Regions from separate parts of the Mesorhizobium sp. CA5 genome, predicted to be linked through region 1. Evidence: riboswitches for the same ligand, from Rfam matches in the RefSeq annotation. Region 1 holds a riboswitch; each other region holds the start of a gene.

Region 1 (4,226 bases):
TCCGGGATCTCCACATTGGCGCCGACGCGCAATTCCGCGCCCTGCTCGTGCTGATTTCTGACCGAGCAGCCGATCCTGACGCCGGCGGCGATGATCGTGGCTTCCTTGAGCACGAATTCGCGCGCATGAAGACGGCGTTCGATCTCGGGAAAATTGGCCATATCCGGCGGGCTCCTCAGGCAAGGTCCTCCTTGCCATGGGGCAGCACGATAGCAGCGAGGCGTTTCCGTTCCGTTAGCGATCACTGAAACAGTGGTGTGCCGGCTTGATATGCCGGCCGGGTTCACGGATGGAGCGTTCACGCCCGGGCGTTCAGCCGGCGACAGTGACGCCGCTCGCGCGCAGCACCCAGCGGCGGCCGTCGCTGCGGAACTCGGTGAGCGACAGCGGCTCGATGTCGATCTTCCAGACCGAGGAAAGCGGCGCGCCGAGCACATGCGCCATGGCGGCGCGGATCGGCATGGCATGCGTCACCGCGACGGTGTGACCGCTTTCGCCGGCCAGCCGCTCCATCAGCGCAGCACCCCGCCGGGCGACAGCGGCGAGCGATTCGCCACCGTGGGGCGCGGCGCCGGGATCGGAAATCCAGGCCGCCATGCCTTCGGGATCCTCGGCCTGCACCTCCTCGAAACCTTTGCCGGCCCAGCGCGCGAAATCCTGCTCGGCAAGCAGCGGCTCGACCGTCGCGTTAAGGCCGAGCGCCTCCGCCGTCCGCCGCGCGGCCAGCGCCGGGCTTGTCCAGACACGGTCGGCGCGACGCAGCGAAGCGGCCAGCGCGCCGGCGCGATCGAGGGCGCGCGGCTCCGGCGGCTCATCGTTCGGAAAGCGGCCCTTGCGCATCCCGGGCGTCGCTCCGCTTGCGATCATCGTCAGGCGGACAAGCATGAAAAACTCCGTGGCACAGCGAAAAACAGGCCTCACGAAGCCGTGCCGCCATTACATGTCGTTGACAGGCGAACGAAGTACTGACAAGTGTCTTAATGCTATACGGGATTGGAAGCCGGTGCGAGTCCGGCACGGTCGCGCCACTGTGATCGGCACCAGCCGAAAGTCAGGCCTTATTCCGCAGCACTCGATCAACGGGACGCAGTATCCCAAGGGAGGTCAATATGTCCGACACCACCTTCGCCCCCAGCTACGGCCCGGTTGCGATTCCGGTCCGCGAGCTTCTGCCCTGGGCCATCCTCGGCGGGCTGCTTTTGATGCTGGCGATCTATTTCGTCGGCGCGGAAGAAGGCGCCACTTCGCTGATCCGCGGCACCTATGTGCACGAATTCGTGCATGACGGCCGCCACCTGCTCGGCTTCCCCTGCCACTAAAGCGGTTCGGCATCGCTGAACCCGCTTTCGATTCTGATCCAACGCAATTCCGGACGGAAAACCGCTACGCACTTTTCCTGGAATTGCTTGGTTGGCTTAACGCAATTCCGGACGGAAAACCGCTACGCACTTTTCCTGGAATTGCTTGGTTGGCTTAACGCAATTCCGGACGGAAAACCGCTACGCACTTTTCCTGGAATTGCTTGGAGGGATTGGTGACATGGTTGGAAAACTTTTGCTGCGCGGCATGCTTGTCGGGCTGGTCGCCGGGATTCTGGCGTTCGCCTTCGCCCGCGTCTATGGCGAGCCGCAGGTCGACAAGGCGATCGCCTTCGAGGAACAGCAGGCCCAGGCCGCCGGCGAGGCGCCGGAGCCCGAGATGGTCAGCCGCGCCACGCAGGCCGGCATCGGCCTGGCGACCGGCGTGCTGATCTATGGCGCCGCGCTTGGCGGGCTGTTCTCGCTGGTCTTCGCCTACGCCTATGGCCGGCTAGGCTCGCTCGGACCGCGCGGCACCTCGGCGCTGCTGGCGTTGCTCGGCTTCCTGGCCGTGATCGTGGTGCCCGGTCTCAAATATCCGGCCAACCCGCCCGCGGTCGGCAACGCCGAGACCATCGGCTACCGCACCGAGTTGTTCTTCATCATGATCGTCGTCTCGATCGCGGCGATGGTGGCGGCGGTCGGCCTGGCGCAGCGGCTGTGGAACCAACTCGGCGCCTGGAACGCCTCGATCGTCGCGGGCCTCGCCTTCCTCGTCGTCTTCGCTTTGGTGAAGGCGGCGCTGCCCGACATCAACGAGGTGCCTGAGAACTTCTCGGCGACGGTGCTGTGGCAATTCCGCGTCGCCTCGCTCGGCATCCAGCTGGTGCTGTGGACCGTCGTCGGGCTCGGCTTCGGCGCGGTTGCCGAACGCGTGGTCGCGGTGCGCGACCAGCGCAGCCCGGCACGCCGCTACGCCTGAAATCCGATGCGTTGGCCGCCACGGTTCAGCGCCCTGGCGGCCAACGCGGCTCAACGGTCGGTACGACCGCAGAGCCACTTTGGTCTTTCGTTTTCTCGCAATTCCGGACGGAAAACCGCCGCACACTTTTCCTGGAATTGCTCGGTTGCGGCGCTGCTCGCATTTCTGGCCGCCACATCCGCGCAAGCGCATGGCGGGTCCTCGGCCCCGCCTCCTCCCGGCATCCAGATCCCCAGCCTAACCCACGGCCAGATGGCCGTCATCGCGCGCTATCGCGGCGAGATCCTCGACCTCGCCCAGCGCCAGACCGCGACCGACCCGACCTTCCGGCGGCTCTACAATCACGGCAATCTGCAATTCACCTATTGCCTCTGGGGCTTGATGCCGGGCAGCCTCGGCGACGAGGAAAGCCCGTTCAACGAATGCAGCCACGCCTATCTCGCCGCCGCCAAGGCGCTGCTCGCCCATATGGCCACGATGCCCTCGGCCGAACGCAACGCGAAGGCGCTGATCTCGGACATCGATGCCGAGATGGTGCGTAGCGGCGCGTCGTGGATCCTGTGCCAGTATAGCGGCGAGGCCTTCAGCACCGGCGCGGTCGTCGAGCCCAGATGGCGCGACATCTTCTTCCACTTGCCGAGCCTTGCGGTGATCCTCGCCATGGTGGCGGCGTTCGGCGCCGCCGCATGGTCGATTTTCCGTTCACCCGCTCCGCGAGCCGGCGCTGCTTAGAACGGTTCAGCGTTTCACGGAATCACCGAACCGCTCCCGGTCTTGCGTGCGATCGTTTTCAGGAAAGCCTGAACGCGCAACCATGTCAGCTCGGCTGCGGACGCATCGTAATCCGGCAGCGCTTGATCGGTGTAGAAATGGCCGATCCCCGGATAGGTGAAAATTTCTGCCCTGACGTGGCAGCGCTTCGCCGACGCCGACCAGTCGGCAACTTGTTCTGGCTGAGCAAATGCATCTGGGTCGGCGACGTGGACCGCGACCGGGACGTGTCGGCGAACATTGCTGGGAATATCAGCAAGGCCATGCAGCAGCACAATGCCGGCGGCAGCGACTCGTTCTGACCAAACGGCACTGATCACGCCAGCTCCCATGGAATGGCAAGCGAGCACCGCGTCTGGAGAAGTCTGGAGGAGCGCCACCCTGGCGCGGTCGCAGATGGTTTCCCACCCAACATGGCTCATCAAGTCAAGCCCGTCGTCGACCGATGCCGCAGTCAGCCCTGCGTAGAGGTCCGGCGTCACAACATCGTACCCCGTGTTTCGCATGCGCTCAGCAGCTTGATGCTCCACCGCCCGAAGGCCCAGCGCCGAGTGAAAGAGTACAATAGCAGCCATCCGCTTTCCCTTCGGCGTCGCCTGGCCGATCGCGTTGAGCTCGGGCAATGATCGTCTTTTATCCGGCTTATCGAATCCCCACCACCAGCCATGCCCTTTCCGAAGCCTGCGCCGTCACCCTCTCATCCATGCGCGCGCTCGTGATGGTGACCTTGCGGTTCGGCCATGGCGAAGGGCAAATCCTCGGTGTCGGGACCGGCCGCTAGTTGCAGCCTGACGCTGAATTCATGCGGTTCGGTCGGCGCGACCAGGCTCTGCAGATAATGATGGTCGCCGCCGACCGGAGACAGCGGCAGGCTTTCGACCGCACCGTCCGCCCTTTCAATAGGGACGTTCGCCCGCAGGCCCTCGGCGTGACGCGACAGGCGCAGCCGCATGCGCTCGCCCTGCGGCGTGTCGACGATTTCGAGCAGCCCGCTGGCTAGCTTGCCGTCGACAAGGAACGGATCCGGCGCATGATGGTGGCCGGCCTCCGTCTCCAACTCGGCAAAGTGCACCGTGGCGACGTCGAGCGCCGGGATGTGCGCGAAGAGCTCGGCCTTGAGCGATGCGGCGATGTTGTTCGCGGCGGCAAGCAGCAGGCCGTCATTGACGGCGATC
Region 2 (4,226 bases), on a different contig from region 1:
CGCCGAGGATGCGGACGAGGATGACCCTGGCGTGGCGGGCGACGCTGTCGATCCACAGGTCCACCGACATCGGGTGGCGAAGGTCACGCAGCGCCGCAAGCCGCATTGAGGGCAGCCGCGCCGCATCCGCCTTCCAGGCGGTGGCCAGGCCGGCGAGGTCGCTGTCGGTGAAGGACAGCGCCACCACATCCGCAGGCGTCTGCCTGAGGTCGATCGGCTCGGCGAGATCGTCGAGCGAAGCTGATGTGGTGGCGAGGATATGCATCGCTTTTTGGCCTCAGCCGGCGAGGATACGCTCGATCTCCGGACGGTTCAGCCCCTTGAGGCCGATGACGACGAGCCGCGAGCGGCGATCGTCCTCAGCCGTCCAGGCGCGGTCGTAGTAATGATTGACGCGCGGGCCGACAGCCTGCAGCAGGAGCCGCATCGGCTTGCCGCCGACCTCGACGAAGCCTTTGACGCGCAAGACGTTTTCCTGCTCTGCGGCAAGGGCGACGCGCTTGGCCAGCTCGTCGGGATTGGCGATCGACGGGATGTCGATGACGAAGGAATCGAAATCGTCGTGCTCGTGGTCGAGCTCGTCGTCGTGATGGGTCTTGCGGTTCTCGATGTCGTCCTCGACGGCGAGACCGAGGCCGAGCAGCACCGAGGGATCGACCTTGCCCTGCGACGTCGGCACGACTTTCACGGCGCGCGCCACATGCTCGCCGATGACGGCGTTGGCGCGCTCAGAGCCCGCCGCATCCATCAAATCGCTCTTCGACAGGATGATCAGGTCGGCGCAGGCGATCTGGTCCTCGAACACCTCCTCGACCGGATCGTCATGGTCGAGCGAATCGTCCGCGGCACGCTGCGCCTTCAGCGCGTCCATGTCGGAAGCGACGCGGCCGTCGGCCAGCGCCGGGCCGTCGACCACGGCGATGACGCCGTCGACGGTGACGCGGCTCTTCACGGTCGGCCACTGGAAGGCTTGCACCAAGGGCTTCGGCAGAGCGAGACCGGAGGTCTCGATCAGGATGTGGTCGACCTTCGGCGTGCGGGACAGGATCTGGTCGAGCGCCGGCACGAAATCGTCGGCGACGGTGCAGCAGATGCAGCCATTGGCGAGCTCGACGATGTTTTCCTCCGGGCAGGTGTCGACGCCGCAGCCCTTCAGGATCTCGCCATCGATGCCGACATCGCCGAACTCGTTGACGATGATCGCCAGCCGCTTGCCCTTGGCGTTTTCGAGCAGGTTGCGGATCAGCGTCGTCTTGCCGGCGCCAAGAAAGCCGGTGACGACGGTGCAGGGCACGCGGGAAACGGATGCGTTCATGGTCGGTCCTTCAGCATGTCGAGGGGAGGGATGCGGGCAACCAGGCCGCGCTTGAGAGAATCGGGCCGGCCGCGCCAGGGGATGAGGCCATCGGTCGAGGTGGCGAAGAGCTTTGCGCCGGCGACGAGATCGGCGCCGCTGGTCGTGTTCAGATCGCCGAAGACGTAGCTCCAGCAGCCGTCGCGCAGCAGCGCGGCGCTTAGCCGGCGCTTGCAGTTGCCGAGGCATTCGACGGTACGGATGTCGATCTTTTCGCCGCAAGCAGCCCGACGCGTGTCTTCGGCAAGCAGCGCGCCGGCGCGCGGATGCGCATCCGACCCGGTCTCGTCGCGGCAGGATGAGCAGACGATGACGGTGACGCCAGCCAAAGCATCGGGCTCGGACGGAATGTCCGCACTGTTTGCCGGGAAACTGCCGTTGCGATCCAAAACCATGCTCCTTGCCCGGAAAACCCGCCGGGCATTCGGATATTTAAAGTCTCAGACGGCAGGTCTCCTGGCTCGCGGGTCGTCACCCTGAATGCCGCCTTCCCGGGAACAGCCCAGTGGTTTTCGGCAGAGGCTCGTCGCTTACAGTTGCGGGGACAGCCGCGGATTTGGGTGTTGGCCCGCACCGCATTCCCTCTTGGCTCCTCCCTTTGCCGGGAGAAGACCGTCTGGGTCAGGATTTAGAGGGTTCAGGGGGCTGGAGTCAACGACTGGCTTAGTACCAGCCTTTTGGCGGCTTTATGGGTTTGAGGTATGGACCCACAAGTTTGCGAGGCGGTGAGGCCACGGGCGCCATACTTAACGAACAGCCGTGCTGGCAAACCGGTTCCCACATCAAGACGAAGCGATTGGCGTCGAACTTCGGCTCATGAACTATTATATAGCGCTGCCCTACCGGCAATAAGCCACAGGCGCCTGCGATCTGCTTGTCGATCGTTCCAAACTCCAACCACCGCAGAAGAAGCGCCGTCACTTCTTTTGGCTGCATACCGGGTGCAATGTGGCCGCCACAGAAAATGACTGGACGCGTGACCTCTACCCATTCCTCTCGGTAAGCACCTGTCGCATATGATGGCGACGCTAAGGTCAGGTAGGCCAAGACCAGACATATCGAGCGCCTGAAAACCATCGCAACCGATCCTAACCACAGTTGGGATGTTCTATTTTTGTTCACTCTCCCTGTCAACGCGCAGCTACGACACCGCGATGTCGGCCAGCGCCGGTCCGAGGTCGCCGGCCGGCGTCACTTCGATCGCCTCCAGGCCGAGCCAGCCCTGCATCTGCTTCAACTCGTTGAAGAGCTGGGCGGCCGTTTCGGACGGGGCGCCGGCCTCGGCGTAGGCGGCGTGGACGCGCAAGATGCTGGCCGGGCGGTCAGCTTTCAGATCGACGCGGGCGACGATCCGATCGCCGAGCAGGAAGGGCAGCACGTAGTAGCCATATTGGCGTTTCTCGGCCGGCGTGTAGATCTCGATGCGGTAGCGGAAATCGAAGAGTTTCTCCGTCCTGGTGCGTTCGAAGACGACGGGATCGAAAGGGGCGAGCAGGGCGCGCGCTTCTATCCGGCGCGGGAAACGGGCGTCCTTGTGGAGATAGGCGGTCTTGTCCCAACCTTCGACCTTCACCGGCAGCAATTCGCCGGCTTCGACCAGTTCCTCGATGCGATCCTTCGTGTCGCCCGGCGCGAGACGAAAATAGTCGCGCAGGTCGCCATAGGTGGCGATGCCATGGGCGCGGGCGGAAATGCGCAGCAATTCGCGATGCGCGTCCTCGACCGAGGGGACGGGAAGGTCGAGCACCGCCTGCGGCAAAACGCGCTCGGGCAAGTCGTAATAGCGTTCGAAGCCGCGGCGGTAGGCGGTGGTGATGCGACCGGCCCAGAACAGCCATTCGAAAGCGTGCTTGGCCTCGCTCCAGCCCCACCAGCCGCCATTGCCCTTGTGGCCTTCGATATCGGAGGCGGCGATCGGACCACGATCGGCGACTTCTCCATATATCTCGTCGATCATTTCCTTGCGTTCACGACCCCATTTCGCTAGGCCGAGATACATCTCGTCGCCCCGCTCGGCGCGCTGCATGCGCCAGCGCATCAAAGGATAGGTCTCGACGGGCAGGAACGACGCCTCATGCGCCCAGTATTCGAACACGGCGCGCTTGCGGGTGACTGCGGCATTGTCGAGCAGCGTAAGCGGGTAGGGGCCGAGGCGCGAATAGAGCGGCATGTAATGCGCGCGCACCACCGCGCTCACGGAATCGATCTGCAGAAGGCCGGTTCGCGAAAGTACCCGCGCAAGGTGGCGGCGATCCGGAACACCACTGGGCCTAGGGTCGTTGAACCCTTGCGCGCCGAGCGCGACGCGCCTCGCCATGGCCAGCGAAATCTTGTCCTTCATCAGGTGTCCTTGCCCCGATCGTCCGTTGGATTTTTAGCCGGTGATTCCTGTCATGCTAGCAGGCAAATAGCGGTAGATATGTCAGGAGAGAAAACTGGAGTAAAAACTGAAGGAAATCAAACAGGAGCGGATCGGACCAGTTTCTTCCGATAAGGCGTCCAGAGCCGCGATTTGAACAACGTTTGACTTGCGTCACCGAAACCGCTGCGCTAACCCTCGCCGCGTTGCAGCATGGGCCCCTTAAAACGGTTCAGCGGTTAATCTGTCACGCTTCCGCATTAGAGTTCGTTGCTGTAATCAAAATGAACTGCCCCCGCCGAAGGAAAGTCGCCGCATGAGCGCACTCCTAAGTTCGTACCTGCCTATCGTGCTGTTCATCGCCGTGGCGATGATCGTCGGTCTGGCGCTCATCATTGCTCCGTTCCTTGTCGCCTACCGCAATCCCGACCCGGAAAAGCTTTCCGCCTATGAATGCGGGTTCAACTCGTTCGACGACGCCCGCATGAAGTTCGACATCCGCTTCTACCTGGT
Region 3 (4,226 bases), on a different contig from region 1:
TCGTGGCGAAGGTCGCGCCGACGAATATCAGTGCGAAGGTGATGATCTGCACCGGCCGCAGGCGGATCGCCGAGCCGGCCGCGCCATGTTCGGCCGGGCGGACCGGCGGCTCGGACGAGCGCTGCAGCAGGAATGCCGCCGAGCCGAGCGCAAGCAGCAATGTGCTGACCACCATGCCGGCTTCCGGGAACAGCGCGGCGCTCAAGCCCACCGACAGCGAGGCGCCGGCGACATAGACCAGTTCGTCGGCGGCCGATTCGAAGGCGAACGCCGTGTTGAGCTCCGGCCGGTCGCGGAAGATCTCGGTCCAGCGCGCCCGGACCAGCGCCGGGATGCTGGGCATGGCGGCGGCAAGTAGCGCCGAGCTGAACAACGTCCAGATAGGCCAGTGCTGGTTGGCCGCGACGATCAATGTCGCGAAGGAAAGCACCGAGACGAGCGTCATGGGTGCTGCGATCGCCGTCTGGCCACGTCGGTCCACCAGCCGCGACCCTTGCGGCGACAGGAAAGCATTGACCAGCGCGTAGGTCGCCGAGACGGCGCCGGCCAGCCAGTATTCGCCATGCGTCTGCGACAGCATCGCCACGATGCCGATCGGGGCCATGGCGATCGGCAAGCGCGCGATGAAAGCCGCCGCGGCAAAGCCTTTCGTGCCGGGAGCCCGAAAGATGTCCGAATAAGGGTTTCGCATGATCCTGCTCCTCGACAACGGCGCATACTAAAATTACATACGCTGCGTATGACTGTGAGATAGTTCATACGTCACGTATGTCAATTGGCATACGATGCGTATGTGAATAGGGCCAGAACCATGCACAGACCGCGCAAGGAGATGATCGCCGAGACGCGCGCCAAGCTGATCGCAGCCGCTCGCCATGCTTTCGGCACGATCGGCTATGCCGAGGCCTCGATGGACGATTTCACCGCGTCGGCCGGCCTCACGCGCGGCGCGCTCTACCATCATTTCGGTGACAAGAAGGGACTGCTGCAGGCGGTGATCGCCGAGATCGACGGCGAAATGGCTGTGCGGGTGAACGAGGTGGCTTCGAAAGCGCCCACCCGCTGGCAGCATTTCGTCGACGAATGCACCACCTATATCGAGATGGCGCTCGAGCCGGAAATCCAGCGGATCATGTTCCGCGATGGCCCGGCGGTGCTCGGCGATCCGGCGCAGTGGCCGAATGCCAGCGCCTGCACCGCCTCGATGACCAACCATCTGACCAGGCTGCAGGAAGAGGGCGAGGTCGTTCCGGAGCTTGATCCCGAGACGACCTCACGGCTGATCAATGGCGCCAGCAGCCAGGCCGCGCAGCGCATCGCCAATTCGACGGACCCCGAGGCGGCCTCGAAAAAAGCGATCACGGCCTTCAAGCAGTTGCTCGAAGGCTTGCGAAAGAAGCCTTGACGGCACGCTCGGGTAATCAAGCCACCGGCTTATGCACCGGTTTCGGGCCGGCGCAACCCTGCCGCGATTGACAATCGCCGGGGCGAGCGCATCCTCCACCGCCAACTCTGAAGGTGAGGGGAGTCGGGGCCATGTGGGACTTCAGCATCGCCAGATCCGTGTCGATCATGATGCGGACATGGCCGTTCATCGTCTTTCGCATGATCGTCTATTTTGGCATCACGGTCGCCTACATCATGGCGACCGGTACGGGCGCCAGCGTCGGCTACGGCGTCGGCCACATCTCCACCGATCCCGACGGCCCGATGTCCTTCGCGCTGTGGGGTGGCGTGGTCGGCTTCGGCGTCGTCTCGATCGCCGTCTACTGGATACGCGAATACATCCTCTATGTGTTGAAAGCGGGCCATATCGCCGTCATGGTGCATCTGATCGACGGCCAAGATGTCCCCGACGGCCAGGGCCAGATCGCCTACGCGAAGGAAGTGGTCACCCAGCGTTTTGCCGAGGCCAACATCCTTTTCGTCGTCGACCAGCTGGTCAAGGGCGCCATCCGAGCCATCACCGGCCTGATCGGCGGCATCGCCGCCTTCCTGCCCATTCCGGGCCTGAGCGGCATCGTCAGCTTCATCAACACGGTGATCCGCCTGTCGCTGACCTATGTCGACGAAATCATCCTCGGCTACAATATCCGCATCAATTCGAGCTCGCCTTTCGAGACGGCAAGGCAAGGCGTCGTGCTCTACGCGCAGAACGGCAAGCACATGGTCAAGAACGCCGTCTGGTTGGCGGCGATCATGTGGGGCGTGTCCTTCGTCATCTTCCTGTTGATGCTGGCGCCCGCGGCGGCCATTCTGTGGGTCATGCCGGGCCAGCTTGCCGGCTGGGCCTTCGTGCTGGCCATCGTCTTCGCCTGGGCCTTCAAGGCAGCCTTCATCGAGCCCTTCGCCATCGCCTCGCTGATGCAGGTCTATTTCGATGCCATCGAAGGCCAGGCGCCCAATCCCGAATGGGACCGCCGGCTCGCCGAGACCTCGTCCAAATTCAGGGAACTGCGCGACAAGGCGCTGGGCTCTTTCGGCGGCGGCTCGCGCTGGGATACGCCGAGGGCCGCCTGATCACGGCTTTGATGCGCTGCCGAGCTTTGCGATTGCCGATTTAAGCGGCGCCTCGCCGGCGCCCCGAAACGTCTCGCTCATGACCAGTTCGGGCAGCGGCAGGCGCTTGCCCCAGCCATGCGCCTCGAGGTCCGGCTTCGGCGCGAAGGCCGAGACGCGGCCGACGCACAGATAGGCGATCGGCGTGACATGCTCCGGGATCGCGAGAAGCCGCTTCAGTGCCTCGGTCTCGATGATGCTCACCCAGCCAACGCCGACACCTTCGGCCCGCGCCGCCAGCCAGAAATTCTGCACCGCGCAGACGGTGCTGTAGAGGTCCATCTCCGGATTGTGCCAACGCCCGAGCGGCGAATCCTTCGACCGCTGCCGGTCGCAGGTGATGCACAGGTTGAGCGCGCTTTCGCAAATGCCCTCGAGTTTCAGCTTGCGGTAGAGCGCCTGCCGTTCCGCCTCGATCGCCGGCAACTCCTGCTCGCGCGCGGCGAGGAACAGGTCGCGCACTTGTCTGCGCCGCTCGGCATCGCGGATGACGATGAAATTCCACGGCTGCATATAGCCGACCGACGGGGCGTGATGCGCGGCGGTGATGAGCCGCGCCAGCACATTGTCATCGAGATCGTCGGGGACGAAATGGCTGCGCACGTCGCGCCTGGTGAACATGGCCCGGTAGACCGCGTCGCGCGCCAATTGGTCAAAGTCGTCGCCGCTCGTGGCGATCGCTGCTGCCGTCATCGCTTTTCCCCTTGCGACAAGCAGTTCCCCGCCTGACCAAGCGGAAAACCATGTCTGCCGGGCCGGTCTTCTGGCTCGGGATCGTCCCGCATCCGGCGCCTTCCCGTCTTCGACAGTGGCGTTTGCCGGCGCGGTCCCCCTTACAGTGTTGGGCACGCCACGGAATTCAACCGTGTTCCCGATTCTCCCGCGTCGCGGGCACCAGGCAGCGACGCGACCTTACAGCGAAGCTTGGGCCGCGCCAATGGCGTTAGCGACACGGCAAGACGCGATTTTCCCCAGCCATTCGGCTGCCAAACATGGTCATTGCGGGCATAGGCCCCTAGATTAGGCGCCATGACCACCCGTCTCTACACGCATCCGATCTTCCTCGAACACCTCACGCCGCCCGGTCACCCCGAGCGGCCAGACCGCCTGCGCGCCATCGAGCGCGTGCTGGATGACGAGGCTTTTGCGGCGCTCGACCGCGTCAAGGCGCCGGAAGGCGACGAGAAAACCATCCTCTATGCGCACCCGGAGGATTTCGTCGAGCGCGTGCGCGGGGCGATCCCTGAGAGCGGGATCGTGTCGATCGACGCCGATACCAGCGCCAGCCCGAAAAGCTGGCAGGCCGTGGTGACGGCGATCGGCGGTGCCAACGCGGCGGTGGACGACGTCTTCGAGGGCCGTGCGGCAAACGTCTTCGTCGCCGCGCGTCCGCCTGGACATCATGCCGAAAAGACCACGGCAATGGGCTTCTGCCTGTTCAACACGGCGGCGATCGCCGCCCGATACGCGCAGAAGAAACACCAGGCCGAGCGCGTCGCCATCGTCGACTGGGATGTCCACCACGGCAACGGCACGCAGGACATCTTCTGGGACGACCCGTCGGTTCTCTACTGCTCGACGCACCAGATGCCGCTTTACCCAGGCACCGGCGCGAAGAGCGAGACCGGCGCCGGCAATATCGTCAACGCGCCGCTGGCGCCGCAGAC

The links. Region 1 has a riboswitch for cobalamin ahead of LB529_RS01320 (CbtB domain-containing protein). Riboswitches for the same ligand answer to the same signal wherever they lie in the genome.
Region 2: another riboswitch for cobalamin. It lies ahead of LB529_RS11070 (DUF1636 family protein); the one in region 1 lies ahead of LB529_RS01320 (CbtB domain-containing protein).
Region 3: another riboswitch for cobalamin. It lies ahead of bluB (5,6-dimethylbenzimidazole synthase); the one in region 1 lies ahead of LB529_RS01320 (CbtB domain-containing protein).

Annotation. Positions count from the first base shown of each region.
Region 1 is NZ_JAIUHJ010000001.1:228,299-232,524, reverse strand. It holds gene LB529_RS01330 (PilZ domain-containing protein) at 1-161, opposite strand, end outside; gene LB529_RS01325 (histidine phosphatase family protein) at 313-885, opposite strand; adenosylcobalamin (AdoCbl) riboswitch at 969-1,118, shown strand; gene LB529_RS01320 (CbtB domain-containing protein) at 1,110-1,319, shown strand; gene LB529_RS01315 (CbtA family protein) at 1,540-2,280, shown strand; gene LB529_RS01310 (hypothetical protein) at 2,533-3,012, shown strand; gene LB529_RS01305 (dienelactone hydrolase family protein) at 3,027-3,674, opposite strand; gene LB529_RS01300 (cation diffusion facilitator family transporter) at 3,749-4,226, opposite strand, start outside.
Region 2 is NZ_JAIUHJ010000007.1:23,704-27,929, reverse strand. It holds gene LB529_RS11080 (cobaltochelatase subunit CobN) at 1-265, opposite strand, end outside; gene cobW (cobalamin biosynthesis protein CobW) at 278-1,315, opposite strand; gene LB529_RS11070 (DUF1636 family protein) at 1,312-1,743, opposite strand; cobalamin riboswitch at 1,783-1,986, opposite strand; gene LB529_RS11065 (winged helix-turn-helix domain-containing protein) at 2,496-3,695, opposite strand; gene LB529_RS11060 (NADH-quinone oxidoreductase subunit A) at 4,030-4,226, shown strand, end outside.
Region 3 is NZ_JAIUHJ010000006.1:9,520-13,745, reverse strand. It holds gene LB529_RS09615 (MFS transporter) at 1-691, opposite strand, end outside; gene LB529_RS09610 (TetR/AcrR family transcriptional regulator) at 812-1,405, shown strand; gene LB529_RS09605 (hypothetical protein) at 1,537-2,520, shown strand; gene bluB (5,6-dimethylbenzimidazole synthase) at 2,521-3,252, opposite strand; cobalamin riboswitch at 3,295-3,473, opposite strand; gene LB529_RS09595 (histone deacetylase family protein) at 3,589-4,226, shown strand, end outside.